4 regions of the Bacillus sp. FJAT-53060 genome follow, and region 2 is predicted to be linked to each of the others. Evidence: riboswitches for the same ligand, from Rfam matches in the RefSeq annotation. Region 2 holds a riboswitch; each other region holds the start of a gene.
What was found. A riboswitch is a leader RNA that binds a small molecule or an ion and turns the genes downstream of it on or off. The one in region 2 is predicted to bind S-adenosylmethionine.
Positions count from the first base shown of each region.

Region 1: another riboswitch for S-adenosylmethionine. It lies ahead of WAX46_RS04010 (methionine biosynthesis PLP-dependent protein); the one in region 2 lies ahead of WAX46_RS09680 (bifunctional homocysteine S-methyltransferase/methylenetetrahydrofolate reductase).
Region 3: another riboswitch for S-adenosylmethionine. It lies ahead of WAX46_RS07865 (methionine ABC transporter ATP-binding protein); the one in region 2 lies ahead of WAX46_RS09680 (bifunctional homocysteine S-methyltransferase/methylenetetrahydrofolate reductase).
Region 4: another riboswitch for S-adenosylmethionine. It lies ahead of metK (methionine adenosyltransferase); the one in region 2 lies ahead of WAX46_RS09680 (bifunctional homocysteine S-methyltransferase/methylenetetrahydrofolate reductase).

Region 1 is NZ_JBAWSW010000006.1:26,245-33,635, reverse strand. It holds gene metC (cystathionine beta-lyase) at 1-614, opposite strand, end outside; gene WAX46_RS04010 (methionine biosynthesis PLP-dependent protein) at 611-1,729, opposite strand; SAM riboswitch class I at 1,808-1,913, opposite strand; gene WAX46_RS04005 (esterase family protein) at 2,130-2,870, shown strand; gene WAX46_RS04000 (YjcG family protein) at 2,923-3,438, shown strand; gene WAX46_RS03995 (GNAT family N-acetyltransferase) at 3,445-3,882, shown strand; gene WAX46_RS03990 (hypothetical protein) at 3,963-4,220, opposite strand; gene WAX46_RS03985 (ATP-dependent helicase) at 4,347-6,656, shown strand; gene WAX46_RS03980 (stage VI sporulation protein F) at 6,673-6,930, opposite strand; gene WAX46_RS03975 (YjcZ family sporulation protein) at 7,069-7,182, opposite strand; gene WAX46_RS03970 (hypothetical protein) at 7,267-7,391, opposite strand, start outside.
Region 2 is NZ_JBAWSW010000022.1:12,439-19,829, reverse strand. It holds gene WAX46_RS09700 (methyl-accepting chemotaxis protein) at 1-1,607, opposite strand, end outside; gene WAX46_RS09695 (BMP family lipoprotein) at 1,604-2,581, opposite strand; gene WAX46_RS09690 (CvfB family protein) at 2,716-3,564, opposite strand; gene WAX46_RS09685 (YajQ family cyclic di-GMP-binding protein) at 3,802-4,293, shown strand; SAM riboswitch class I at 4,375-4,494, shown strand; gene WAX46_RS09680 (bifunctional homocysteine S-methyltransferase/methylenetetrahydrofolate reductase) at 4,579-6,420, shown strand; gene metH (methionine synthase) at 6,404-7,391, shown strand, end outside.
Region 3 is NZ_JBAWSW010000015.1:50,630-58,020, reverse strand. It holds gene metQ (methionine ABC transporter substrate-binding lipoprotein MetQ) at 1-589, opposite strand, end outside; gene WAX46_RS07870 (methionine ABC transporter permease) at 604-1,272, opposite strand; gene WAX46_RS07865 (methionine ABC transporter ATP-binding protein) at 1,265-2,290, opposite strand; SAM riboswitch class I at 2,444-2,551, opposite strand; gene WAX46_RS07860 (SCP2 sterol-binding domain-containing protein) at 2,654-2,995, opposite strand; gene WAX46_RS07855 (thioredoxin family protein) at 3,116-3,418, opposite strand; gene WAX46_RS07850 (toprim domain-containing protein) at 3,431-3,775, opposite strand; gene WAX46_RS07845 (YusG family protein) at 3,907-4,143, opposite strand; gene gcvH (glycine cleavage system protein GcvH) at 4,189-4,572, opposite strand; gene WAX46_RS07835 (arsenate reductase family protein) at 4,638-4,994, opposite strand; gene WAX46_RS07830 (acyl-CoA dehydrogenase family protein) at 5,106-6,887, opposite strand; gene WAX46_RS07825 (acetyl-CoA C-acetyltransferase) at 6,902-7,391, opposite strand, start outside.
Region 4 is NZ_JBAWSW010000002.1:4,406-11,796, reverse strand. It holds gene WAX46_RS01530 (gamma carbonic anhydrase) at 1-119, shown strand, start outside; gene asnB (asparagine synthase (glutamine-hydrolyzing)) at 261-2,159, opposite strand; gene metK (methionine adenosyltransferase) at 2,309-3,511, opposite strand; SAM riboswitch class I at 3,706-3,840, opposite strand; gene pckA (phosphoenolpyruvate carboxykinase (ATP)) at 4,067-5,653, shown strand; gene WAX46_RS01510 (DUF2584 domain-containing protein) at 5,690-5,932, opposite strand; gene WAX46_RS01505 (hypothetical protein) at 6,039-6,245, opposite strand; partial or broken gene WAX46_RS01500 (cytochrome c biogenesis CcdA family protein) at 6,564-7,284, shown strand; gene resA (thiol-disulfide oxidoreductase ResA) at 7,289-7,391, shown strand, end outside.

The sequences.
Region 1 (7,391 bases), on a different contig from region 2:
TGACCGCTTAGAAATTTCGTTGCACTGTGCAGCACAACGTCAACGCCTAGGAATAGCGGCCGCTGGAGAGCAGGTGTTAAAAACGTATTATCTAAGAAAGTCAGACAGTCATGCTCTTTCGCAAACTGGACAACGCCTTGAATATCCGTAATATTTAGTGTTGGGTTTGACGGTGTTTCCATGTAAATGACCTTCGTATTCGATTGAATACCTTGTTTGACTTCATTCAAATCCGTCATGTCCACAAAGGTATGCTCAATGCCAAATCTCGAAAGGACTTGTGTAATCATACGGAATGTTCCGCCGTACACATCTCTAGTGACAAGGACGTGATCTCCTTTTGATAAAAGGAGAAAAGCGGTTGAAATGGCTGCCATGCCTGAGGCAAAGGCAAGACCTCTTGTTCCTCCTTCTAACGCTGCAATGGTATCCTCTAATGCTTGACGTGTAGGGGTCCCTGATCTGGAGTAGTCATATTGGCCAAATTCATCGAAGCTACTTTGATGAAACGTTGACGCATGCTGAATCGGTACACTAACTGCACCTGTTGAACGGTCTGTTTTAAAGGCATTATGAACTAGTTTTGTTTCGAGTGTCCAATCGTGTGTGGTCATTTTGCGTGTACCTCCTTTTTGACTTTTGATAGTGCCTGTTTAAGGTCGGCTTTCAGGTCATCTACATGCTCAATCCCAACAGAGAAACGGAGCAGTTTGTTACACACACCGTTTGCAATGCGAATCTCCCCTGGAATGTCCATGTGCGTTTGCGTGGCAGGATACGTAATGAAGCTTTCGATTCCACCAAGGCTTTCTGCAAAACAAATCGTTTTTAGCTGCTTTAAAAATGGATTAACCCAGTCTTCTTTTACTACACGGAATGACAGCATCCCCCCCTTGCCTGGGTAAAGGACATCTTGGATTTCTGGCTGCTTCTCTAAAAAGTCGGCTAACTCCTTCGCATTTGCCTCGTGCTGTCTAATTCTAAGAGCCAACGTTTTCATCCCTCTCATTAAAAGCCATGAATCAAATGGAGATAAAACCGCTCCGATGGCGTTTTGATGCTGGAACATGTCCTCAGATAGCTGCTCCCCTTTTGTCACCACAAGCCCGGCAAGGACGTCGTTGTGTCCGCCTAAATATTTGGTTGCGCTATGAATGATAATATCCGCTCCAAGCGTAATCGGCTTTTGCAAGACTGGTGTGTAAAAGGTGTTATCGACAATGACCAAAGCGCCCTGTTCTTTTGCAATCTTCGCAATCTTTTGAATATCCGCTTCCTGCATGAGTGGATTAGTCGGCGTTTCAATAAAGACGGCTTTTGTGTTTGGCGTGATTTTAGAGCGTAAACAGTCTTCATCTGAAAAATCATCATATAAAAAACGAAGGCCATACTTTTTCCATTCGTTCTCGAATAAACGGTATGTACCGCCATATAAATCTGATGAAACAATCAGTTCATCTCCGCTCTCAAATAGAGCCATGATCGTTTGAATAGCAGCCATTCCCGAACTGAAGGCAAAACCGGCCGTCCCTTCTTCGAGTGAAGCAATCGCATTTTCTACGAGCTGTCTTGTTGGGTTTTTCGTCCGAATATAATCAAACCCTGTTGATTCACCAATGCCTCTATGTCTGTATGCTGTTGAAAGATAAACAGGGGGACTGACCGTGCCAGTCGCCTCTTCGCTACGGTTTCCAATTTGGGCTAATTTCGTTTCCACATGTTCTGTCATTTGACACCATCCTAAGTAAATATCTGATTTCAAAACAGAAAACCCCTTCTTCATAAGAAGAAGGGGTTTAATCGCTTCCTCTTATCTTCCAAGCAAAAAAGTTGCTTGCTGGATTTAGCACCTTGGTATATCACCGGTTGCTGAGGTTTCAAAGGGCCAGTCCCTCCACCTCTCACGATAAGAATGTGTTGTCTGTACTAATTCTTAATAATGTAACGCATTAAAACTCATTTTTCAAGTGGAAATGTAGCAATTAATTAAAATTTTCTGTATTTTGTAGCAGATTGGATGTCAGTAGATTTGATTGCATGTTAGTATATAGGAACAACGCTGTTTTTCATGTTACAATGAATGGAAACGTTTCACTTATGATGAATTTGGTTAGCTGGAGGAATGGATTATGGTGAAGAAAACAGGAATCATTCAAGAAGAAACTTTACAATCAAAAGAGCTTGGGACGGACATGACAGTTTTAATCTATTTGCCAGTCAATTACTCTCCCCTTTATACATATCATGTCATCATTGCACAAGATGGTCATGATTATTTCCGCTTAGGTAAAATAGGCAGACAGGCGGAAGAACTTATGCAAAACAAAGAAATCGAACGCTCGATTATTATTGGGATTCCGTATGAAAATGTCACTGAAAGGCGAAATACCTATCATCCAGACGGCAAAAAGTTTGAAGCGTATAAACGTTTTTTGGCAAATGAACTTGTCCATTATATTGATGAACACTATCCAACGTATCAAATTGGATCAGGACGTACGTTTATTGGTGATTCACTAGGTGCTACGATTTCACTCATGACAGCCATTGATTACCCTTCTTTATTTGGCGGGTTGATTTTGCAGTCTCCTTACGTCGATAAGACGGTCTTACAAGCAGTTAAACAATCAACATCTCTTTCTCATTATGCCATTATTCATCAAATTGGGTCAGAAGAAACGGCAGTGAAAACAACCGATGGTCAAGTGCTTGATTTTATCAAACCGAACGAAGACTTAAAGGCCCTTCTTGAACAGTCTGGTGCGGATTATTTATTTGAGACATTCGAAGGTGATCACAAATGGACGTTTTGGCAGCCGCTCATCGCTCCTTCGTTAAAAAGAATTCTCCCATATTCGTTTAACAACTGAATTTTGTTATAATAAAGAATAATAAATACTTTATTAATCAGGAGGGAACATGATGAAATACGGAGTTGTTTTATTTCCATCAAAAAAATTGCAAGATATTGCGAATTCTTATCGAAAACGTTATGATCCGAACTATTCACTCATACCGCCTCATTTAACATTACGAACACCTTTTGAGTTAACGGATTTAGAAGCAGCTGAGGTCGTCTCAACCCTACGAGATTATGCAAAAAATGCCTCTCCTATTACCTTACGTATTAAAAAATTCAGTTCATTCGCTCCTGTAAACAACGTCATATATATGAAAATAGAACCGAACCAGGAATTAACGGCTCTAAATGATAAATTGTACACTGATCCACTTGCTGGTACACCTGAATATGCATTTGTTCCGCATGTAACAGTGGCTCAAAAATTATCAGATGATGAGCATTCAGACGTACTTGGCACATTAAAGCTGAGAAAGATTGATCATGAAGAAACGGTTGATCGCTTCCACCTTTTATATCAATTAGACAATGGATCTTGGACCGTTTATGAAACATTTATTTTAGGAGAAGAGGGTTAAAGACATTTGAAAACAGTCATCGCAAAAGTACAAACACAACGAGAAGATGCATATTACGTTCGAAAAGAAGTTTTCGTGAAAGAACAAGAAGTCCCATTAGAGATCGAAATTGATGAACTAGAAGACGAAGCCATCCATTTTGTCATTTATAATGATGACAAAGAGCCACAGGCTGCTGCTAGACTACGTATCATTGAAGGTCAAAAGGGAAAGCTTGAACGGATTTGTGTGTTAAAAGAGGCGCGCTCTTTCGGCCTTGGCCACAAGCTATTAGAGGCGCTAGAGACCGAAGCTATTGCTAAAGGAGCAAAGGAAGCTGTCTTGCATGCACAAGTCCAAGCTCTTCCTTTCTACGAAAAGAAAGGCTACAAAGCCATTTCTGAACCGTTTGAAGAAGCAGGTATCACACATGTCAAAATGACAAAAACACTATCTGCTAGATAACAAAGTAAAGCCAGGGCATCATGGATGCTCTGGCTTTTCTAGATTCATCATCATTCGGATAGGTAAGAAAGCGCAATCATTTATATATAGACATTGATATAAATGCCCTTTCCTTCTTCCATAAACATATCTCGCACAAAGCGTTCCCGCTTTTTTTGCTGAACTTTCTTTTCTGCTTCTGTCATTAAGTCCTCTTTTTTCTCCAGCTCTCTGTATACCTTGTCATGAAAAGTGCGCGTGACCTTTGTCACTTTCGCATAGTCTTCTTTATCCTGAGGAGCAGGACGGTTGCTATACTGAAAATACAGATCCGGCTGAATCGGGGCTATATATCCCATCAAAAACGCCTCCTTTGCTTCTCTTCTATTCTACTATTCCCTAATTATGACTGTATGAAACTTGCTTCATTTGATATGATTAGATTTGTTTCTTTTTAAGATTGATTGACAATTGGAGGACTAGCTTTGAAATGCGCACGACGACATGATCGAACGATCTCATTACATATGTATTCGAGAGAACATTATCAATTCCTCTATGATGAGGGAAAAAAGGGGCACTTATCTTGCCCATATTGCGGACAACCCGTCTTTTTCAGATTAAATATACATGAAGAACCTACCTTTATTCATAAGCAAACGTCTCAGCAGGAGATGTGCGAAAAGGCTGAAGAACAACAAGACATGAAAACGACAGAACCAGAGGAAAGTGCTTCCTACAAAGAACTTGACGGCTTCCGTTTTCCAACTGGCAAACAGATCATCTCGCAAACGAAGGAATCGTTTGACTGGCAGGAACCAAGGTTGGTTCATTTGAGCGAAGCCATCCATTTAGAAGAGAATAAACATGTACATACCATCGACCTCTTTCCGCAAATCACCTTTAGTACACCGCAGCTTCAAGCTGTGACACATCAAGACGGTCCAATGCTTGTGCTTGCTGGTGCCGGCAGCGGGAAAACAAGGGTGCTGACGGCTAGAGCAGCTTATCTGATTTCGCACCATCAAATGCCCGCTCATCATATATTACTCGTGACCTTCACCACAAAAGCAAGCAGTGAGATGAAAGAAAGGCTGCGCAAGCAATACCAGCTTCATCCCTCACAAGAGAGTCAGGTCGTGACGGGCACCTTCCACAGTCTTTTTTATAAAATGCTGCTTCATGATGATCCGAAGAGATGGAACGGCCAGCACCTAATCAAATTTGACTGGCAAAAGGAACAGTACATTCGCAAAGCGCTCATGAATGAAGGGCTTGATGAGAAAGAGTATCCAACCGATCAGGTGCTACAATCGATTGGTTATTGGAAAAATGCTTTTTTACCAGACGAACTTCCTGAGCTGAAAGATGAAAGGGAAAAGCAAATGTGGACGATCTATCAGTTGTATGAACAGCAAAAAAGAGACAATCAGCAATTTGACTTTGATGACATGGCGATTGCCTGCTTACACATGCTGACTGAACAGCCTGAACTCCTCAAACGATATCAAAAACGATTCAAGTATATTTTGGTGGATGAATTTCAGGATATTAATCCGGTTCAATATCAATTAATTCAACTGTTAGCCGGAGAATCCGAGCAGCTATTTTGTGTCGGTGATGATGATCAAGCCATTTATGCCTTTAGAGGAAGTAATCCCGCTTTCATTCTTGATTTCAAGCAGGACTATCCTTCCGCTCAGATCGTCCATTTACATGCGAATTACCGTTCTCACCATACAATTGTCGCAAGTGCAGATGCCATCATTAAAAAAAATCAGCATCGTTATGAGAAAACGTTAAAAGCCGTTCGTGCTGAGAAAGTCCCTCCGACTCTCTTTTATCCATATGATGAGGAAGAGGAAGCGACCATGATCGCAGCAGATATTCTGGATAAAATGAAAAACGGAGCAAAGCCGAATGATTTCTGTGTGCTGTTTAGGACCAAAACAGGCGGACGCGCCATTTATGAACGGCTTCATCAATCGGCCATTCCATATGAGACGGATGCTGGCGTCAAAGCCTTTTACAGCAGACGAATGGTTCGGATACTGCTCGCCTTTCTTTCTTTAAGTCAAGATGCAGATGATGTCGCTGCAATGAAACAGTTGCTGCCGGTTTTCTTTTTAAAGCAACAGACACTGAATACTCTAAAGGTCCTGACCATTACGGAAGATTGTTCAATGGTAGAAGCGCTTGGAAAACTAACAGACATTCAGCCGTTTCAGCGTAAAAAGCTCCAATCGATCGTTCCTCTTTTCCGAACTTTACGAACGTTAAAGCCGTCTGACGCTGTGGCATTTATTGAACAACAGATGGGACTTGGCGATTACTTAAAAAAACGTGTGAACGATACAAATGTGCTTGAAAAAGGGGCGGATGATGTACGTGATGTGAAAACAGCCGCCAAACGCTTTGAAACGATTGAAGCCTTTCTCTCACATGCTGAACATATGAAATCTGCCGAAAAGGAAAAAACAGACGAACCAGGTGTTCAGCTCATGACGATCCACCGCGCAAAGGGGCTTGAATTCCAAACGGTGTACATCACTTGTGTGATCGACGGTGCACTACCTCATGATTTCGCACTTGATGAACTAAGAAATGGTGATGAAGAAGCCCTTGAAGAAGAGCGGCGTTTATTATACGTTGCCATGACAAGAGCAGAACAATACCTCTATCTATCTGTCCCTTCTTTTAGAAGAGGAAAAACCGCTCATCATTCTCGTTTTTTGTACCCTCTTCTGAAGAAAAACCGTGAATTGTTCACACAAAAACAACAGGCCCCCCTTTGACTGGAGAGCCTGTTGTTTATTTTTTGTTGTTCATCATTTTAGCGATTGTATTGAAATCAAGCTTTTCTTTTCCACTTGTAATCGATTGGACGATTTTGTCTTCCATTTCTTTAGGTACACGTTTGTTCGCAAGCTGCGCTACTTTTTTAATAACACCTCGAACAGTGGCCTCATCTTTAAAGTTGGCATTTTGCAACGATCCTGCAAGCTTAAAGACATCATTCATATTGACACCTGTTTTATTTTCGACACTTTTAAAGAATTTATTATCCATTCATTTGCCTCCTCTTTGTGGAGTAATCACCATACTATATGAAAATAGGGGAGATATGTGCCTATCCTACTGCCTTGTTTGACCAAAGAGAAAGGAAAGCAAAAGGCTTCCCCATTGCTTCCCTCACCTTCTGACTGTTTAGTTAAAGAAAGAAGCACCAACGATGATGAGAAGAATAAACAACACGACGACAAGAACAAAAGTTGAACCATAACCGCCGCCATAGCCGCCACCGTAACCGTAACAACCCATATTTAAGCACCTCCTCTACTCCATTACAAAATATGAAAAAAACAAGAAATGGTTTGGACGATCAGATAAAAAAGTGCGGAAATTTTATTTCTGCTGTTTAAATACATAATCTGCGTCTCCATGACGCATCATGAATGCCTCTGTTTCTTTCGCAAAGGCGTCCATCTTCTCGCCAAATACCTTTAAGTGCTGCTCAAGATCATTCGCTT
Region 2 (7,391 bases):
GTCATACTCATTAGCTCTTCTACCTGTTTGTTCATTTGATGGAACGATTGTAGCTGTTCATTGGCTGAGGCAGAAATTTCTTCGCTGCCTGCTGCTGTTTCTTCTACAACGGAACTAATATTTTCAATTGAATGCAGCACTTGGCCACCAAGCTCTGTCGATTGAATAATTTGTTCATTTAAAAATGCCATTTCTTGTTTAATATGCTGTGCTTTTGTTTCTATATTTTCAAAGGAGTGTGAGGTTTTGTCCATCGCATCCTGCTGTTGAAGAGAGAGTTTCACTCCTTCTTGTACAGTTTGACTAATGGACTGAATGCCTCTTTCAATATGACCGACCATGTCAAAGATTTGTCTTGTTGCCCTAGACGATTCATCTGCAAGCTTACGAATTTCATCTGCTACAACAGCAAAGCCTTTTCCAGCTTCTCCTGCTCTTGCCGCTTCAATCGCCGCATTTAGCGAGAGGAGGTTTGTCTGGCCCGCAATGTCAGAGACCGTTTTGGCCATTGCAGAGATTCCACTTGCGTATTGAGTAAATTCTCCTGCTGACTGCTCAATTTGTCTTGTTGCATGTGTATTTTTTTCAATCACTACTTTTGTTTCTGTTAACGTGTGCTTTCCGCTTTCCACTGCTTCAATAGCATCCTCTGTACTGCGGATGACTGTATGTGATCTCTCCGAATTTTTACGTCCATGCTGATCCATTTTCTCAATTAAACGAACGCTATACTGAAGATCCTCAGAAATGGCTTGTGAACCGTTTGCCATCTCGTCTGTGGATACAGACACTTGATTCGCTGATTCCATCAGCTTTTTGTTTTCATCGTCTAACTGGATCGAAAATGTCTCCACTTGACTTGATACATTGCTAATTTCTTTAATGAGACTTATGAGCTGATCTGTCATTTGATTGAATGATTCATTTAAGCCGCCAATTTCATCTTTACGCTGGGTGTTCATCCGCTCGACAGCCAGGTTTCCTTCTGCTATCTGCTTTGCTCGGTAAGAGAGTGATTTGATTGGTGTCACAATGGATCTCGTTAAACCAATATTCAAAAAGACGGCAATGACCATCAGTGTAAGAGCTGCGACTGATGCGCTTGTGATAATCCACTGCACGTTTTCTGCTGTATTCACTAAATTTTGTTCATACGCTTCTTGAGCTCTTTTATTCATCGTATGTACGTCGTTTAAGACACCATCAATTCTTGCTGCTACACGTCTTGCATCGGATGCATTTTTTTCACCAATGGCATTGTTCGCTTCTTTGGTCCACGTATCAAACTTTGAATTTAGCCTCGTTAATGCTTCTTTATTCATTTTCCCTGCATTTTTGTTTAACGTTTGCACATTCTTTTTTGCTGTAGAAATATCGTTTTGAACATCCTCGAGCTGTTCATCTGAGAGTGTCAACGAATAGTTGGTCATAGCTTGTTCGACACTTTCAAAGCTTGCTTTCGTTTTTTGTACGTTCAGTAAGGTTTGAACTTCTGTTTCGTTTGATGATTGAATCTTTGTCATGCTAATAATGATAAAAGCGATGACACCAACCGCTAAAAGAAGTGAGATCAGTGAGTTGAGCAAAATTTTGACATTTAAGCTCATGATGATGCCCCCTCTTCTTTCAGAAGCGTCTGCTTCAGTCCATTTATTTTTTTGGTCAATTTTTCAGCATCTTTGAGCACTCGAATTCTTGCCATATCGATTCCGTCATTGCTTAAATCATAGACAATGTGACCGCTTTTAATTTGATTGTTCTTTACAAGCTCTTCGCTGAATTGATAGACCACTTCATCGACTTTTTTGACCATGGATGAAATGACGGCTTTTTCAGCTGTATAGTATTGATCACTGTCCACACCGATTGCATATTTGCCCTGTGATTGCGTTTCTTTTAATACACCAACACCCGTATAGCCTGCTACCGCATATAAAACGTCTGCTTTCTTTTTGATCATTTCTTTGGCTATTTTACTGCCTTTGCCTGCGTCACTAAACGTACCTGCATAGGTGGATAATATCTTGATTTTCGGGTTCACAAATTTTGCGCCTTTTTGAAATCCTTTTTCAAAACGGTGGATCACATCTGCATCGACGCCGCCAACAAAACCAATGACATCACTTTTCGTTGTCATGGCAGCAAGTGCTCCGGCTAAATAGCTTCCTTGCTCTTCTCTAAATGTCACTGAGGTGATATTTTTCAGTTCAGATACGGCATCAATCAGCAAGAATTGCTTCTTTGGATATTTTTTTGCTACTTTTTCTAATTCCTCTTGGCCGCTGAAGCCTATACCAATGACGAGGTCATTGCCATCTTTTACGAGCTCTGTCAGCCCTTTTTCATATGTATCAGTTTCTGCAATTTCTCTATAATCAAATTCAATGCCAAGCCCGTCACGTGCTTTTTCTAATCCTTTAAATGATGAATCGTTAAATGATTGATCACCAAGACCACCATCTGTCAGCATAACACCAATCCGCTTCACATTTGATTTCGGTGTTCCTCCCTGTTGATTGCTGCATGAGGCGAGCACTATAACCATGGCTGCCATCAGAAGTAATGAAATCTTCACTTTCATCCAAAAACACACTCCTTTTATCATCCTTACTCCTTTCTTATCGGATTTGAGGAGCGTTATTTCAATGATAAAAAGAGGTTCTTCACTGAAAAACCCTATTATTTATAACAAAAATAAAAAAAGTGAGGAAATGCTCACTTTTTCTCGTATGTCCAGCCTTCTTTTTGGTAGGCTTGATCATTTTTCATCAGATGACCTAATGCTCGTTTAAAGGCAGCTTTGCTCATTTGAAATCTTTCTCGGATATCTTCTGGGTCACTTTTGTCCCAGTAAGGCATGGCGCCATTCCGGCTTCTTAGATAGGTCAAAATTTCTTCTGAATCGATAGATAACGCATCTTGTTTTCTAGGAAGAAGGGAGACATTCACAGTTCCATCTTCCTTCACCGCAATCACGCGGCCTGTAACGGTCGATCCCAATCTTGGTTCTTCCTTTCGTTCTGTACGGTGGATAAATCCTCTCACCCCTGTGTCTGTCAACATAAAGGAACCTGTTGCAATTAAGCGATAAATCGTCCCCGTGATTTCTTTGTTCATGAAGGTATCCGGCGCCTCAGTAAACAATTCGCTGATCACATCTTCAGTGGCTGGCTTTGCGAACATTCTACCGTAGCTTGTGACTTTTAGCATACAGTATAGTTTGTCTCCCTTTTTTGGCCATGCTTCCTCAAAAGGCGGAAGATGTTCTGTTGCAACAAGTGCATCCTTTGACAAACCAACATCGACAAATGCACCCATGTCTTCTACAACGTCTACGACTTCTACCCAACCGTATGTATATGCATTGATTTTAGGTATTTTCATCGTAGCTGCCAGTCTTTCACCATGATCTACATATAAGTAGACTTCTACTTCATCTCGATCTTCAATATCCTCTGTCATCTCACTGCGGTGTAAGAGGACAGAATCTTTACCATCTGTTAAAAAATAGCCGTACTCCATCTCTTTATCTATTTGCAAGGTCAATTGCTCACCTGGTCTCATGTTCTCTTCCTTCCTATCTACCCATTAAAGAGCGTTCGTTCATCATTTGATTCACTTTATTCTACTATACTTCTTTCAACATGAACATCTCTAGTTCTGTTAGCTAAAGTGGACAAACTGCACTCGATTTATACCCCATGCAACTCAACTCTTTGATTTGTCTGTTCAATAAAATTTCTTCTTCACCTATTTGCATGATAAGATAGACGCAATATCTACAAATGGAGGTCATGCGTTATGGCAAAAGAAAGTTCATTTGATATCGTATCGAAGGTAGAGCTCCCTGAGGTGCAAAACGCCATTCAAGCAGCGCTTAAAGAAATCAAAAACCGCTATGATTTTAAAGGGAGTAAAAGTGATATTTCACTCGAAAAAGAAGAGCTCTCTCTCATCTCTGATGATGACTTTAAGCTTGAACAGCTAAAAGATGTGCTTGTGACCAAGCTGATTAAACGAAATGTACCAACTAAAAACATTGACTACGGAAAAACCGAGCATGCCCTAGGCGGGACAGTCCGTCAGCGCGCCAAGCTGATTAGCGGCATCGATAAAGACAATGCCAAAAAGATCCATGCACTCATTAAGCAGTCTGGCCTTAAAGTAAAATCTCAATTACAGGATGACCAAGTGCGCGTCACAGGAAAAAATAAAGATGATTTACAAGCGGTCATGTCACTCATGCGAAAAGCTGATTTGCCGATTGATGTCCAATTTATAAATTTTCGATAAATTTCAAATTTTCCATTGATTATTTCCGATTTTTTCGATACAGTTGATGGAAGTTCAATTCATTGACATGTTCATAGCGTTTTCTTATCAAGAGAGGCAGAGGGACTGGCCCTGTGAAGCCTCAGCAACCGGTGTAGTAGAAATAGATGTTTCTATGACCAAGGTGCTAAATCCAGCAAGCAACTGCTTGGAAGATAAGGAGAAGAATTTCGATACAGCCAAAAGTCTTCTTCTTATCAGAAGGCTTTTTTGTTTTTTTGTTACATAGAAATAAGGAGGAACACAATGGGCCTATTACAAGACTTACAAAATCGCGTACTGATTGCGGATGGAGCAATGGGAACACTTTTATATTCTTATGGCATTGACCGCTGCTTTGAAGAATTAAATTTATCAAGAGAAGGAGAAGTGAAAAGAGTTCACGAGGCGTATGTTCAGGCTGGAGCTGACATCATCCAAACGAACACGTACGGTGCGAATTATATTAAATTATCCCGCTACGGCTTAGAGGAAGAAACGAAACGCATCAATACAAAAGCGGTACAAATTGCTAAGGCAGCTGCTCGCTCTGCTTATGTACTTGGAACGATTGGCGGCATTCTAACGTTTAACAAAAATGCCTACTCTTTAGATGAGATTAAACGAAGCTTTAGAGAACAGCTGTATATCCTATTAAATGAGCAGCCTGACGGATTATTGCTTGAAACGTATTATGACCTTGATGAGGCAAAGGCCGTTCTCCAGATTGCACGTAAAGAAACGACTCTTCCGATTGTCATGAACGTCTCCATGCACGAGCAAGGTTTTCTGCAGGACGGTACACCGCTAAAAGACGGTTTATCTGAATTATCCTCTCTTGGCGCTGATGTCGTTGGCATCAACTGCAGGCTGGGCCCTTATCATATGATTCAGGCACTCGAAAGCGTACCACTTTTAGAAAATTCCCATTTATCTGTCTATCCTAACAGCAGTCTCCCATCCCTTGAAGAAGGCAGACTTGTTTATGATACAGATAATGATTATTTCCGAAATAGTGCACTAGCGTTTAGAAATCAAGGTGCACGCATCATCGGCGGCTGCTGTGGAACGACGCCTCAACATATTAGCGCCATGGCAAAAGCGGTCAAAGATTTAGGACCGATCACAGAAAAAGAAGTGAAAGTTTTAAAAGAGGAAATCATTTCGATTCAAGACCAGCGCACAGAGCCAGGCCTTGACGAGCTGGCTGTTAAAAAACGATCGATTATCGTAGAACTGGACCCGCCAAAGAAGCTGAACTTTGAAAAATTCCTTGTCGCAGCGAACGAATTAAAGAGTGCAGGCATTGATGCCCTGACGTTAGCTGATAATTCTCTTGCTACCCCGCGCATTAGCAATGTGGCTTGCGGCGCTTTATTGAAACAGCAGCTTGATATACGCTCACTTGTCCATATTACATGTCGTGATCGTAATTTAATCGGACTCCAATCCCATTTGATGGGACTTGATACACTTGGATTAACCGATATTTTAGCGATCACAGGCGACCCGTCTAAAATTGGTGATTTCCCAGGTGCAACGTCTGTTTATGATTTAACTTCCTTTGATTTGATCCGTCTGATCAAACAATTTAACGATGGACTTTCTTTCTCTGGGAAGCCTCTTGGCAAAAAAACCAATTTTTCAGTGGCAGGCGCATTTAACCCAAATGTGCGCCATATTGATAAGGCCGTCAAACGGCTTGAGAAAAAAATAGAATATGGTGCTGATTATTTCATCTCACAGCCTGTTTATTCCGAGGAACAGCTTGTAAAAATTCATGAGGAAAGCCGTCATTTGGATAAACCGATTTATATCGGCATTATGCCTTTAACAAGCAGCCGAAATGCAGAGTTTATTCATCATGAAATTCCGGGCATCAAGCTGTCTGACTCGATTCGTGAGATTATGGCAAAGGCAGGAGAAGATAAGGAAAAGCAGCGAACAGAAGGCTTAGCGATTGCCCGATCTTTATTAGATACAGCCTGCGAATTGTTTAATGGCATCTATTTAATTACCCCTTTCCTTCGATCAGATTTAACAGCAGAACTCACGACCTACATCCATCAGAAAGAAAAGGAGTCAAACACACATGTCAACTATCACTGAACAGCTCAAGAAACGCATCCTCGTCCTTGATGGTGCTATGGGTACAATGATTCAAAATGCCAATCTCACAGCAGAGGACTTTGGCGGAGAAGAATATGAGGGCTGTAACGAGTATTTGAATATGACAGCCCCTCACGTCATCTCCACGATCCACCGTGAATATCTTGAGGCCAGTGCGGATTTCATTGAAACGAATACGTTCGGCGCGACAAAGCTCGTCCTTGATGAATACGAACTTGGTCATCTCGCCTATGAACTCAATGTACGAGCTGCTCAGCTTGCAAAGGATGAAGCAGATCGTTTCTCCACACCGGAGTGGCCTCGTTTTGTTGTAGGCGCAATGGGGCCTACAACAAAAACATTATCTGTGACAGGCGGCGCAACTTTTGAAGAGCTCGTCGCAAACTATGAGGAGCAAGCCCGTGCTCTTATTGATGGCAAATGTGATGCCCTTCTTTTAGAAACAAGCCAAGACATGCTGAATGTAAAAGCAGGGTTTAAAGGTATTCAGGAAGCCTTTCACGCTACCGGTAATCAATTACCACTCATGGTGTCAGGTACGATTGAACCAATGGGCACCACTCTTGCTGGTCAAGATATTGAAGCCTTTTATATCTCACTTGAGCATATGAAACCAATCAGCGTTGGCCTAAACTGTGCAACTGGTCCAGAATTTATGACAGACCATATCCGCACACTCTCCTCCATCGCAAAGTCGGCTGTCAGCTGCTACCCAAACGCTGGTCTCCCGGATGAAGATGGTCAATACCACGAATCCCCTGCTTCTCTTGCTAAAAAAATCGCCGCATTTGCAAAGGAAGGCTGGTTAAATATCGTTGGGGGCTGCTGCGGAACAACACCAGCTCATATTCAGGCATTGTCAGATGAAGTGCGCTCGCTTCAGCCGCGAAGCATGTCTCAGGAATCCTCTCCTCATACCGTATCAGGAATTGAGCCACTCATTTACGAAG
Region 3 (7,391 bases), on a different contig from region 2:
CGCCTTCACTGTTTTCATAAGCTTTGGCTGTTAGTTCAGGAGCGATTTTTTTGAATTTTAGGTTCTTAGGGTTTTCTTTAATGTTCTTCACTGTTGTGTTGATTGTATCAACTTTTGGATCAAGCTTGATGACACCAGCATTTTGTAAAAGTGCAAGCATACGTCCTTGCTCAGCCACATTGTTTGTCATGATGATTGTGCCGCCGTTTGGAATATCCTTCACTGATTTGTATTTCTTAGAATAGATACCGAAAGGCTCAAGGTGAACATCACCCGCACTCACTAGGTTATAATCTTTGTTTGATTTATTTTCTTCGTTTAAGTAAGGGGTATGTTGGAAAAAGTTCGCATCCACTTCTTTTTCAGCTAACGCTTTGTTGTACATTTTATAATCGCTAAGTACTTTCACTTTTAGATCGTAGCCTTTTTCTTTCAGAAGTGGTTTTGCTTCTTCAAGAATCTCGGCATGTGGTGTTTTTGAAGCTGCAACCGTGATGGTTTTGCTTTCGCTTGCGTTATTAGATGAACCGCATGCAGCTAAAATGCCTGCAAATGCTAGAAATAATCCACTTAAAATCAATTTCTTCATGAATAAATCCTCCCTTAACGTTTATCAATTTTGTTTGTAATCAAATCACCGATTATTTGAATAATAAAGACGATGATGAGAATAAATACAGTGGCTACAAGTGTGACATCTGTATTACCAGATTGGTATCCTTCCACATACGCGAGGTCACCAAGTCCGCCTGCCCCAATTGCACCTGCGATTGCAGTAGAGCCAATAAGAGCAATAGCTGTCACGGTAATGCCTGAAATGAGAGCTGGCAGTGATTCTGGAAGCAATACTTTGAAAATAATCGTAGACGTTTTAGCCCCCATGGATCGTGCTGCTTCAATGACTCCTTTGTCTACTTCACGAAGTGCAATTTCGACGAGACGTGCATAGAAAGGAGCTGACCCAATGACAAGGGCTGGTAGTGCTGCATTTGGACCTAAAATAGTACCCATAATTAGTTTTGTAAACCCTAATAAAAGAATGATCAAAATGATAAAAGGAATCGATCTGAAAATGTTGACGACTGCACCGATGACAGCATTTATCGGTTTATTTTCCCAAAGGCCGCCTTTGCTAGTTAGAAATAGCAATAGTCCAAGGATGATACCGATGACAAAAGCAAATGCTAGTGAAATGAGCGTCATATAAACCGTTTCACCCGTTGCATTCCAAATGACATCTAGGTCAACGTTCGGAAACCATCTCTCAAACATGTGTCATCACCTCGATTTCAACCTGTTTGCTCTGGATATAGGCGATGGCTTTTTCAACCTCGTTCTCATCTCCATTCATATGGATAAAGAGAGTTCCAAACGCGCCTTCCTGCGTTTGAGAAATCTTTCCTTGCAAGATGTTCACTTCGACCTTGAAAGATCGAATGATTTCAGTGATCAGTGGCTGTTCCGCAGAATCGCCGATAAAGGACAACCGTACTACCTGACCTTCTTTCACTCGCTCTAAGACGTGCTCGATTGTTTCTTTCGCTTCCTCTGGTTCAGCAAGCTGTTTCACAAATCGCTTCGTCATTTCTTCCTTCGGCTGTCTGAAGACGGGTAATACTTCGCCTTCTTCGACAATGCGTCCATTTTCCATCACTGCCACACGATGACAGATTTTGCGAATGACATGCATTTCGTGTGTGATCAGCACAATTGTTAGCCCTAATCGTTTATTGATATCGGCCAAAAGCTCAAGGATCGAATCTGTTGTTTGCGGATCAAGCGCAGACGTTGCTTCGTCACAAAGAAGAACTTTGGGGTCATTCGCTAATGCTCTCGCAATACCTACACGCTGCTTTTGTCCACCACTTAGCTGAGAAGGATAAGCATTTTCTTTTCCTTCTAAACCGACCAATTTAATCAGTTCATTTGCACGGGCTCTCCGTTTTAACGTCGGTACACCTGCAATCTCAAGGGGGAACATAATATTTTGTCGCACTGTTCTCGACCAGAGTAGGTTAAAGTGCTGGAAGATCATGCTAATTTCCTGTCTTGCTTTACGAAGTTTCGCATTCGATACTTCATTGATCCGATTGCCTGCCACTTCAACAATCCCTTCTGTTGGCAGCTCCAGACCGTTTAGTAGGCGAATAAGGGAGCTTTTCCCTGCCCCGCTATACCCGATAATTCCGAATATTTCACCTTTATCGATATCCAAGTTGACGTCTTTCACGGCATTAACATTTCCGCTTTTTGAATGATACGTTTTAGATACATTCTGTAAATGGATCACAGTCTGTTCACCTGCTTTCTTGCTGAATCTATAGGTTGCCATCACATTGTTCATTTATTCTTCTTACTGTCATGACTCAGCTTGACGTCAGGTCAGTAAAAAAGACCTAACTGCAACGCAAGCAGAAAGGCCTTTTATTTCAAATACGCCTTTCTCTCATCTTTCAAAGCGTTGCGGCTTTGAGTGAATTGGCACCATTTCAGCTATGCTGATGGTTGCCGGGTTTCATAGGGCACGTCCCTCCACCTCTCTTAATAAGAGAAAATATGTTGTTTTATGTGATGTTCATGTTTTTACTAACGTAGAATATCATGCTATCTCAGATATGTCAACGCTGTAAATCACTAATTTCCAAGTAAACGACTACGTTATCATCTTTCTGAAAAAACCGTTCGTCAGCCAAAGCACGGCCTCTAGTCTAAGCAGCGCGCGGAATGATCCTTTCACCTTGACTTGTCCCCGGCTAATCAGCTGCTGTAACGACAGATCACCATCTAATAATTGAAGAATTTCTTTTCTCTCACCATAAAAGATGAGATCCGATAACTCAATTGCAGGCAGTTTCTTCACTTCACCACGTTCATCCACAATCAGTGTACAAGAGTCAGTTTCCGCCTCAAATGTAATCTTCAAGGATGATGATGGGAGCAGCGGCTTTAACAATAATTGCTGCTTTGTGTTTCCATGGGCTTTCACATTTTCCACATGTATAACCTCCCTGTCATTTGGTTGTACATAACATTTCTCTACTAACATCGGCTTGTCCTTTATAAATAGCTCGACAAATTTTCAAATGAATTGCTTGAAATATGACAAAAAACCGCTTTATTTAGCGGTTTCAATCATTTCATGAAGATATGGAACTGAGTGAAAGGCATAGCCTTTTTGTACGATCTCACCCTTTTTAAACAGAAGATAGCAAGGTACACTTTCGATCTCAAATGCTTTCGCAAAACTTGGTGAATAGTTTAAATTGTTCTCGTAAAATGGAACATTCGGCTGCATCGCGTCTACTACTGACAGCATTTTCTTTGCCAGTTGGCATGTTCCGCAAAATGGTGTATATAAGTACAAAAGAAATAAATCGTCCTCTATTTCCTTGAATGCATGCTCTTTAATCTCTTTCATATACGTCCACCCTCATAAATATTTGGAATGAACATCAATGTTTGCAGCTAATAGGATAGATGCAATGTGGGCTGACGGTGAAGCGGCCACTTCGCGGTACGTTCTGTCGACAAAAAGATGAAGTGCTTCAGGGAATTCTTTTCGAAATTGCTTCCGCAGTTTGTCCCCAGCATCGTCACTGTCTGCTAATATGTAAACGTCTTTCCCTAATAAATCGTCCACAAGCTGATCCAGCTTGGATGTACTGATGGTGCCATTGGTGCAAATGATGGTAACAGGTTCACTTATGACTTCTTTTAGCTTTTGTTTGTCCGATTTACCTTCTACTATGATGACCTTTTCTATCTCGACATTCATGACGATCACCCGGCCCTTTTGACGTTGATTCACTTCTTCCTTAGATTACAATCTTTCATTCAGGTTGTAAAGATTGGGCACTTGGTCACTAAAAAGACTGCAGCATGTACTCACTGCAGCCTAACCTGTGATTAGCACCAGCCATTTTCATCGTCACAGTCTACATATTTTTCAGTTCCATGGGTCAATGTATCGGACAGACGATAAAAGCGATTTTGATCATAGGAATAACCCGATTTTAACTCATATTGATTTTCACTAATCATCGTGCCAATCTCTTCATTTAGATAGTAAAGCATCATGCCACCTTCTTTGAATCGCCCAGTGACATGCTCTGTTATATCCACCTGTTCTTTTTGAAAGGACAAATTGGACACCCCCCCATAAAGGTAGAGTGTCCAATTTCACAAAAATTAGTCTTCTTTTGTCATTGCTTCATATTGCTCAGCTGTCATTAAGCTCTCGATTTCAGATGCATCAGCTGGTTCAACAACAATCATCCATGCTTGTTCGTATGGAGAGTCGTTTACGAATTCTGGGCTGTCATCTAGTTGATCGTTTACTTCGACGATTGTGCCGTTGATCGGTGCGTATAGTTCAGAAACAGTTTTCACTGATTCTACACTTCCGAAAGGCTCGTCCGCTGTGATTTTGTCTCCTACTTCAGGAAGCTCAACGAAAACGATATCGCCTAGCTCAGATTGAGCGAAATGAGTAATACCGATACGCACCTTATCTCCTTCTACCTTGACCCATTCATGTTCTTCTGAATAACGTAAATCTTTTGGTGTGCTCATTCAATACCCTCCAGTCTATTGTTTCCGCCTATATTGAAGATACCACAATCTGAATGAAAGTTACATCATTTCCAGACGCTTTTAAATGTATCTTCATTAAATCCAACTGTTACTCGTTTACCTTCTGTTGTAATCGGACGCTTAATCAGCATTCCGTTAGACGCAAGTAATTCTAGCTGCTCGTCCTCTGACATTGCAGGAAGTTTATCTTTCAGCTGTAACTCTCGGTAAGTTTGTCCGCTTGTGTTAAAGAATTTCTTCAACTCTAAACCGCTTTTTTCGTAAAGTACTTTTAGTGTTTCTTTATCAGGCGTCTCTTCGACGATATGTATGCTGTTGATGTCTTTATTGTGTTCTTCAAGCCACTTTTTTGCTTTTCGGCATGTACCACAAGTTGGGTATTCGTAAAAATCTAAAGCCACCATTATCACCTCCTGCAAATTGTGACAACATTTTATCACAAAATATTTTAAAAACCTAAATGTATGCTTACAAAAAGGTGCGGAGTTGTATCCGCACCTTCAAATCGTTTTTTATACGAAATATTTGTCTGCTTCAAAGATACGTTTAGCCACCTCACGCTTTTTGGCGATGACATTGATCGGGGTGAATCTTGTCAGCTTGCGAAGAGCTGACAGGCTCATGCGGAGTGAATCCCCTTCCTCCATGGCGATCAAGGATTCTTTTGCATGTGCTTCAATCTTTAAAAAGGCTTCCTGTGTAAAAATTTGTGTGTAGGCTAGCTTTTGAGCGTTCTTTTCTGAACCTGATGTAGCGATTGCCTTTTCTGTACGTAAGATCGCTGATTCAGCAGCAAACATTTCATTCACGATATCCGCTATATTCACAAGTATTTCTTGCTCCTTTTCTAGCGCTTTCCCGTACTTCATCGTTGCCATACCTGCCACCATCAAGGCAATCTTTTTCGCATGGACGAGCAAATATTTTTCTTGATCGAGCGGCTGATCACCCGGCTCTTCCGGCATCATCATCATGAGCTCTTCCTGCAAGGTTTGAGCTTTTTGAAGAAGAGGAAGCTCCCCTTTCATCGCTTTCTTCAAGAATGTGCCTGGCACAAGCAAACGGTTGATTTCATTTGTTCCTTCAAAAATACGATTAATTCTTGAGTCACGATAGGCTCTTTCGACCTCGTATTCTTGCATGAATCCATATCCGCCGTGTATCTGCACTCCTTCATCCACAATATAATCTAATGTTTCGGAGCCAAGCACTTTACAGAGAGAACATTCAATTGCATATTCAGCAATAGATTGCGCAATTTGTTTCCCATCCTTTTGCTCCTCTTCACTTAATAGACCCATCCGCTGTTCAAACAAGCCCACTGTGCGGTAAACAGCACTTTCCATGGCATACAGCTTTGCTGACATGTTGGCTACTTTTTCACCAATTAAGCTAAATTGAGAAATAGGCGTTTTGAACTGCTTACGCTGGTTGGCATATTCTGCTGATAATTGAATGACTCGTTTTGAAGCACCTATAGTGCCGACCGCCAGCTTGTAACGACCAATATTCAAAATGTTAAAGGCAATGACATGCCCTCTTCCGGCTTCACCAAGTAAATTCTCTTTTGGTACTTGGGCATCTTCCAGAATTAATGTTCTCGTCGATGATCCCTTAATACCCATCTTTTTCTCCTCTGGTCCAGTTTTGACACCTGGAAAATCCTTTTCTACGATAAAAGCAGAGAAGTGTTCTCCGTCAATCTTAGCATAAACGACAAAGACATCTGCAAAAGCGGAGTTCGTGATCCACTGCTTTTCTCCATTAAGGACATAATGTGTTCCAGCTTCATTCAGTACAGCAGTTGTTTTTGCCCCAAGTGCGTCAGACCCTGATCCTGGCTCTGTCAGTGCGTACGCCGCAATGGTTTCTCCAGAGGCGAGCCCAGGCAAGTACGTTTCCTTTTGTTCTTGATTTCCAAACAACACAATTGGCAGAGAACCGATGCCAACATGGGCGCCATAGGAAAGAGAGAAGCTACCTGCCCTTGCGAATTTTTCAGTAATGATGGCTGAGCTAACCTTATCTAACCCAAGTCCTCCGAATTCCTCTGGAACGTCAGCCCCAAGTAGTCCAAGCTCTCCAGCTTTTTTTAAGAGCCGAACAGAATGCTCGAATTCATGATTTTCAATTTGTTCTATGTGCGGGACAACATCTTGTAAAATGTAATCCTCTGTTGTCTTCCCTATCATCTGATGCTCATCAGAGAAATCCTCGGGCGTAAAGATATGCTCATAATTCGTCTCATCAATTAAGAAACTGCCACCCTTTTTTACATCTTCCATTGCTTTCATCCTGAATTCCCCCTTTAGATCAATTCAAAAATGCCTGCGGCTCCCATTCCTCCACCAATACACATCGTTACAATGCCAAATTGCTCGTTTCGTCGTTTCATTTCATGAATGAGTGACAGCGTTAGTTTCGTTCCTGTACAGCCTAACGGGTGTCCTAACGCAATCGCCCCTCCATTGACATTCACCTTCTCTTCATCTATCCCTAAATGGCGAATGACTTGTATGGCCTGAGAGGCAAAGGCTTCGTTTAATTCAAATAGCCCAATGTCCTTCAGCTCAAGTCCAGCAATTTTCAACGCACGCGGAATGGCTTCAACCGGACCAATTCCCATGACCTCAGGTGGTACACCGCCAACAGCAAACGCTCTAAACTTAGCGAGCGGCTGAAGAGAAAGAGAGGACGCTTTTTCACGATCCATCATCATTACACACGCCGCACCATCACTTGTTTGTGAGGAGTTTCCTGCGGTCACTGTGCCTTTTGTTGAGAAAGCGGGACGTAAG
Region 4 (7,391 bases), on a different contig from region 2:
TTGGCCGTCCAGCCAAAGTGGTTCGTCTGTTAACAGATGAAGATATCCAAGACATGGACCGTATCCGCAGAGAATATGTAGAAAAAGGACAATACTATCGTTCCCTTTTATCGCGTTAACATCATACGTGTATATTCACTTTATCATGTTTTTTTCAGGATATTAAGCAATAACTATGAACTCTTGTTATTTTACCCGTATACACCACTTCCTATCATGACAAAAAAGGTTTTCAGCAGAAAGCTGAAAACCTTTTTTCATTAACTAAAGATGACTTCTTTCTGTTGGTGATTCAAGTGCTGTGGATCAATACTCCGCTCCACATAAATGCTGTGCCACATCATAAAGATGAGGACTGTCCAAATCTTACGGCTATGATCTGCTTTCCCAGCACAATGTTCTTTTAATAAATCAAGAACATATTCCTTGTTAATGTATTCATCTGTTTGACTATTTTTAATGATGTCTTTCGCCCAAGCGTTCATCTCATTTTTCAGCCAATGACGAATTGGAACAGGGAAACCTAGCTTTTTACGATTTAACACATGGTCTGGCACAATGCCTTCTGCTGCTTTACGCAATAAATATTTCGTTGTGCCATCTTTTGTTTTCAGCTCTTCTGGAATTTTAGAGGCCGCTTCAAATACGACCTTATCAAGGAATGGGACACGAAGCTCAAGAGAGTTCGCCATTGTCATCTTATCTGCTTTCAGCAGAATGTCCCCGCGCATCCACGTATGAATATCAACATATTGCATTTTGTTAATATCACTGTAACCTGCACTTTCCTCGAAGTATGTCTTCGTCACGTCACGATACGTGATGTTCGGATCATACTGTTTTAATAGGTTTTTCTTCACTGGCTCTTCAAAGATTTTCGCATTGCCGATATATCGTTCCTCTAGTGGCGTACAGCCGCGAACGATAAAGCTTTTCCCTTTCATTCCTTCTGGCATTAAACGCGCAAGACGAAGAAGAAGCTTTTTCAGCATGGATGGAACAGGTTCAAATGGCTTTAAGGAAAGAGGCTCACGGTAAATATTATATCCACCAAACAGCTCGTCCGCTCCCTCACCAGAAAGAACAACTGTGACTTGTTTCTTCGCTTCTTTTGCGACGAAATAAAGTGGAATCGCCGCCGGATCAGCTAGCGGATCATCTAAATGCCAGACAATCTTCGGAAGCTCGTTCATATATTCCTCTGGGGAAATAACGGCACTAAAGTTTTGTAAGCCCAGCTTATCAGCTGTTTCCTTTGCCACATCCACTTCACTAAAACCATCTTGCTGAAAGCCAACAGAGAACGTCTTCAACTCAGGGTGAAATTCCTTTGCCACAGACACGATAAAGGAAGAATCAATACCACCTGATAGGAACGAACCAACAGGCACATCACTTCTCATGTGTACCTTCACAGAATCATATATTGCATCTCTCACTTCTTCTATTAATTTCCGCTCTTGTGTTTGTTCAGGTTTGAATTGAACTTTCCAATACGTTTTAAATTCAATGTCTTGGTGAGGACGCAACGTAAACTGGTGGCCTGGCTCCACTTTGAGCACTTTTTGATCAAGTGTATTTGGCTCAGGAACGAACTGGAAAGACATGTATTGCTGCAAAGAGGTCTCATCAAATAAGATGTTCTCATTCACAGCCATTAAACTTTTGCGTTCAGAAGCAAAGTACACCTTCTCATCTATTTGTGTAAAATAAAGCGGTTTGATTCCAAAAGGGTCTCTTGCGCCATATAATAGCTGTGCTTCTTTATCCCAAATTAAAAATGCAAACATTCCGCGAAGCTTAGAAGCCGCTTCTTCTTTATAATGACGGTATGTGGCAAGAAGGACTTCTGTATCAGAATCTGTACTGAACGTGTAGCCTTTTTTCACAAGCTCTTCCTTCAGCTCCACATAGTTATAAATTTCTCCATTGAAAATAATCCAATATTTTTCATCTTCATAAGAAAAAGGCTGCTTTCCATGTTCAACATCTATTATACTTAAACGTCTAAATCCAAAACCTACATGCTCATCATGAAAGTATCCCTCATCATCTGGACCACGATGAACGATGAGACGATTCATTTGTTTAATTAACTCTTCCTGCTCTGTAGTTTCGGACAATGGACGGTGATTAAATACACCAACAAACCCACACATATTATTGCCTCCACGTTATGTTATTTCTTTAAAAGTAGACCTATAATTAGACAGTATTTTGCCCTATTTCGTTTCACATTTTTATGCTTTTTGTTAAAATTTTTTTAATCAAAAGGAAAACCGCTTAAAATAAGCGGTTTAATATGTTTTTATTGTCCTAATGCTTCTTTGCGAAGCGTGTCTGCCTTATCTATTTTTTCCCATGGAAGATCTAAGTCGTGACGGCCAAAATGTCCGTATGCAGCTGTTTGTTTATAGATAGGGCGACGCAGGTCAAGCATTTTAATAATGCCAGCCGGACGAAGATCAAAGTTCACACGAACCACTTCAATTAACTTTTCTTCAGACGCTTTTCCTGTTCCAAATGTATCAATTGAAATCGATACAGGCTGTGCTACACCAATTGCATAAGCAAGTTGTACTTCACAAGAATCTGCAAGGCCAGCTGCTACGATGTTTTTCGCTACGTAGCGAGCAGCGTATGCCGCAGAACGGTCAACCTTCGTTGCATCCTTTCCAGAGAAAGCACCGCCGCCATGACGAGCGTAGCCGCCATACGTGTCAACGATGATTTTACGTCCGGTTAAACCAGCATCCCCTTGAGGTCCACCGATCACGAAACGACCTGTTGGGTTAATAAAGTATTTTGTCTCTTCATCAATCAGTTCACTTGGAACCACAGGGTTAATCACATGCTCTTTTATGTCGCTTTGAATTTGTTCAAGTGTCACTTCTGGTGCATGCTGTGTGGAGATAACCACTGTATCAATACGAGCAGGTTTGTTTTGCTCATCATATTCAACTGTTACTTGTGTTTTTCCATCTGGACGAAGATATGCAAGTGTTTCATCCTTGCGAACTTCTGTTAAACGACGAGATAATTTATGCGCTAGTGAAATCGGCAGCGGCATAAGCTCTTCTGTTTCGTTGTTTGCAAAACCAAACATAAGCCCTTGATCACCTGCACCGATTGCATCAATTTCTTCTTCGGTCATTGTTCCTTCACGTGCTTCAAGTGCTTTGTCTACACCTTGCGCAATATCAGCAGACTGCTCATCAATTGACGTAAGAACCGCACATGTTTCCGCATCAAAACCATATTTCGCACGTGTGTAGCCAATTTCTTTAATCGTGTCACGTACCGTGTTTGGAATATCGACATAAGTAGACGTTGTAATCTCACCGCTTACTAATACGAGACCGGTTGTTACAGAAGTTTCACAGGCAACGCGTGCATTTGGATCTTTCTTTAAAATTTCATCCAAAATGCTGTCTGAAATTTGATCACAGATTTTATCCGGATGTCCTTCCGTCACTGATTCTGAAGTAAATAAACGACGATTTTGACTCATAATGGCTATTTCCTCCTGTACAAGACCACATCATCCCAAAATGAGGTCTCCAATTATGATACGGAACTCGTTCCCTCTTATATGAAAACATTTATATTAGAGATGTTATTGGCAATTTGTTCATAGGGTTTCCCCAAAATAAAAAAACCATTTCCTTCATTGTGAGGAAAGGGTCTGAGATCGCATGCCTTTCACTCTTATCGCTCAAGGTGTTCTTGTACCTTGCATCAGGTTAGCACCTTGGTTTCTCAGCATATTCATGCCTTTTTCATAAGAAACCGGTTGCTGGGCTTCATCGGGCCTGTCCCTCCACCAACTCGGGATAAGAGTATCCGTTCAATAAGATATCTTATATTAAATCCTTGCGTCATGTCAATGCTTCATAGGAATTATCTTCCCTCTTTTTTTACCTCATGATTAGCATCACCAAAAAGCATATTTTCATTGCAGAAATGAAAAAACACACACAAAAACATTCAAATAGTATAGACTATTATTATTAATGTGTTATACTAATTGAAACAAACAAATTCAACGGTAAAGGAAGGGTTTTTTATGAACTCAGTGGATTTAAAAGAAGATTTGCAGTCATTGCTCTCATTAGGAAATACGCACCAAAATTTATCTGTTCCGAAACTTGTTGAAAAGATTTTGGCCCGTCATGAAGGGGTTTTGACATCAACAGGTGCTGTCCGTGCCACAACTGGTGCCTACACTGGACGTTCACCTAAAGATAAATTTATCGTTAAAGAAGATAGCTCTGAGCATAAAATTGATTGGGGTCAAGTGAATCAGCCGATCTCTAAAGACGCTTTTGATCGTTTATATACAAAGGTTGTGTCATACTTAAAAGAACGTGATGAACTATTTGTCTTTGAAGGATTCGCGGGCGCTGATGAAAGATACCGTATGCCGATTACAGTTGTAAACGAATTTGCATGGCACAATCTCTTTGCAAAGCAGCTATTTATCAGACCTGACGGATCAACACCATCATCAAACGAAAAACCTTTCACCATCTTATCTGCCCCTCACTTTAAAGCAGATCCTGAAACAGATGGAACAAACTCTGAAACGTTTATTATCGTTTCTTTCGAAAAACGGACGATTCTCATCGGCGGAACAGAATATGCAGGAGAGATGAAGAAATCCATTTTCTCTGTGATGAACTATCTGCTGCCTGAGCAAAATATTCTATCTATGCACTGCTCAGCAAACGTTGGTCAAGAAGGCGATGTCGCATTATTCTTTGGTCTTTCAGGAACTGGGAAAACAACGCTTTCTGCAAGCGCAAGCCGCAAGCTCATCGGAGACGATGAACACGGCTGGTCTGGCACAGGTGTCTTCAATATCGAGGGCGGATGCTATGCGAAATGTGTGAACTTAAGTGAAGAAAAAGAACCACAAATTTACAAAGCCATCAGCTTCGGCTCAGTGCTTGAAAATGTTGTTCTTGATGAAGAAACACGTGAAGCGGATTATGATGACACATTCTTTACTGAAAATACACGTGCTGCTTATCCAATCGAAATGATTGATAACATCGTGAAACCAAGTATTGCAGGTCATCCATCTGCCATTGTCTTTTTAACAGCTGATGCATTTGGCGTTTTACCTCCAATCAGCCGTTTAACGAAAGAACAGGCTATGTACCATTTCTTAAGCGGCTATACAAGTAAATTAGCAGGAACTGAACGCGGGGTGACGTCTCCAGAAACAACGTTCTCTACTTGCTTCGGTTCACCGTTCTTGCCACTTCCAGCTCACGTCTATGCAGAAATGCTCGGCAAAAAAATCGATGAGCACGGCGCTAAAGTATTCCTTGTGAATACAGGCTGGACTGGCGGAGGCTATGGTACGGGTAAACGAATGAATCTTGCTCATACAAGAGCGATGGTGCAGGCAGCGATCGAAGGTGACCTTGACAATGCCGAACTGATCACTGACGATATCTTTGGATTACACATTCCACTTCATATTCCAGGTGTACCAGATGAAGTGCTTCAACCTGCTAAAACGTGGGCAGACCAAGATGCTTATCAAGAAAAAGCACACTTCCTTGCCACTGAATTTAAAAAGAACTTCAAAAAATTCAGCCATGCAGCAAGTGACATTGAAGCAAAAGGCGGACCACTCGTCTAAAAAACAAAAGCTGAGGGATTTATTTCCTCAGCTTTTTTAATTCGTTGAATGCAATGACACAAGGCGATAAGTTACCTTGGTGACATTGTCTGTGAGCTCCAACTTTTCAACAAATGCTGTCCCAGTTTTTTCTCCATCTTTCGTTTTACGCACTTCAAGCGGAATATTTAATGGATAAATGCGGTAACCTTCCTTCATGAGCTCAAACACATTTTCTTCAATTCTTACCTCTTTCCCTTTCGTGACAATCATTGTATTAAATTCAACAGGCATTCCCATAATGAAAATCCCCCTACTTTCTATATTTCTTTCTTCCATTTATTTTACCACATTTCCGCTTTTTCGGCTGTGCATCTATGTCGTCAGCCGTCTGACAACCTCTCGATCATGCTGAGGCGGGAAATAATGATTGTATCCGTGAAAAAACCATGTTTCCAGACTTCCCGTGGATGCTTGACAGTTTTTTATTTAAAAAGCTAGGGCGATCTTTTTCATCGATCAAATGGCGGTAGACAGTGAGTGCTTCCACCCCTGAAATGACTTGATCTGCCTCATAATCTGCTGATCTCTCTCCCCCTTGCAACTTTAACACTATTAAAAAACATTTTTCCTTTTTTAAATTCAAGTGTATGGTATAGTTATAGATGGTAATATATTCCTAAAAAGAAGGTGTAGTTACAATGTTTATGCTATCTACTTTACATTAAAATCTGGAGAAGTATTGTATTTACAGTATTTAAAAATGGAAGTACTATCAAACATTTGCTCCAAAAACAAGTTCATTCTCTTATAAGTTCCCTAATGCTGGACCAGGAAAGTAAGAGCTTATTGGTTACCCAAATGCCTTAAAATCAGGTTGTCATTCAATATTCTCTATTAGAGCCAAATAAAAACTAAAGGCGATGATATTTTGCAAACTGATATTTCAATTTTACTAACTCTTGGTGCAGGAGTTTTAACTTTTCTTTCACCTTGTGTATTCCCTCTTTATCCTGCTTTTCTTTCCTACATAACTGGATTAAGTGTAAATGAAATACAAAGTGGTGAATTACGTGGACAAAAAAAGCCATTCTTCATACAATTTGTTTTTTACTTGGTTTTTCAGTTATTTACTTAGTTTTAGGATTTGGTACAGCTGAAGGTGCGACTCATTTAAAAGTATGGTATTTCAATATGGTAATTTAATTCGACAAATTGGCGCAACTTTAATGGTGATCTTTGGACTTATAACACTTGGACTTTTACAACCAAAGTTTTTAATGAAAGAGCATAAATTACATATTCAAAATAAACCAACTGGTTATATTGGGTCAGTTGTGGTTGGTCTGGCTTTTGCAGTCGGTTGGACGCCTTGTACAGGTCCAATTTTGGCTACTACATTAGCACTTGTTGGTACAAACCCATCACAAGGATTATGGTATATGGCTACTTATATTTTAGGTTTTAGTGTTCCATTTCTTCTAATGGCATTTTTTACAACCAAGTTGACTTTTTTAAAAAAATACAACAGCGTAATGATGAAAATCGGGGGCATAATCATGATTATTATGGGAATTATCCTCTTTTTTGACAAGTTAACACTTATCAATTCATTATTACAACCTTTTTTTGGAGAATTTCAAGGATCCTAAATAGTTGGGAGTAAAAAAAAATGAAAAAAAACAAAGAACAATATTCCGTGATCTAATTTTATTATCATTTGCATTTATTATTATTTGGGTCCTATATTCCAACTCAA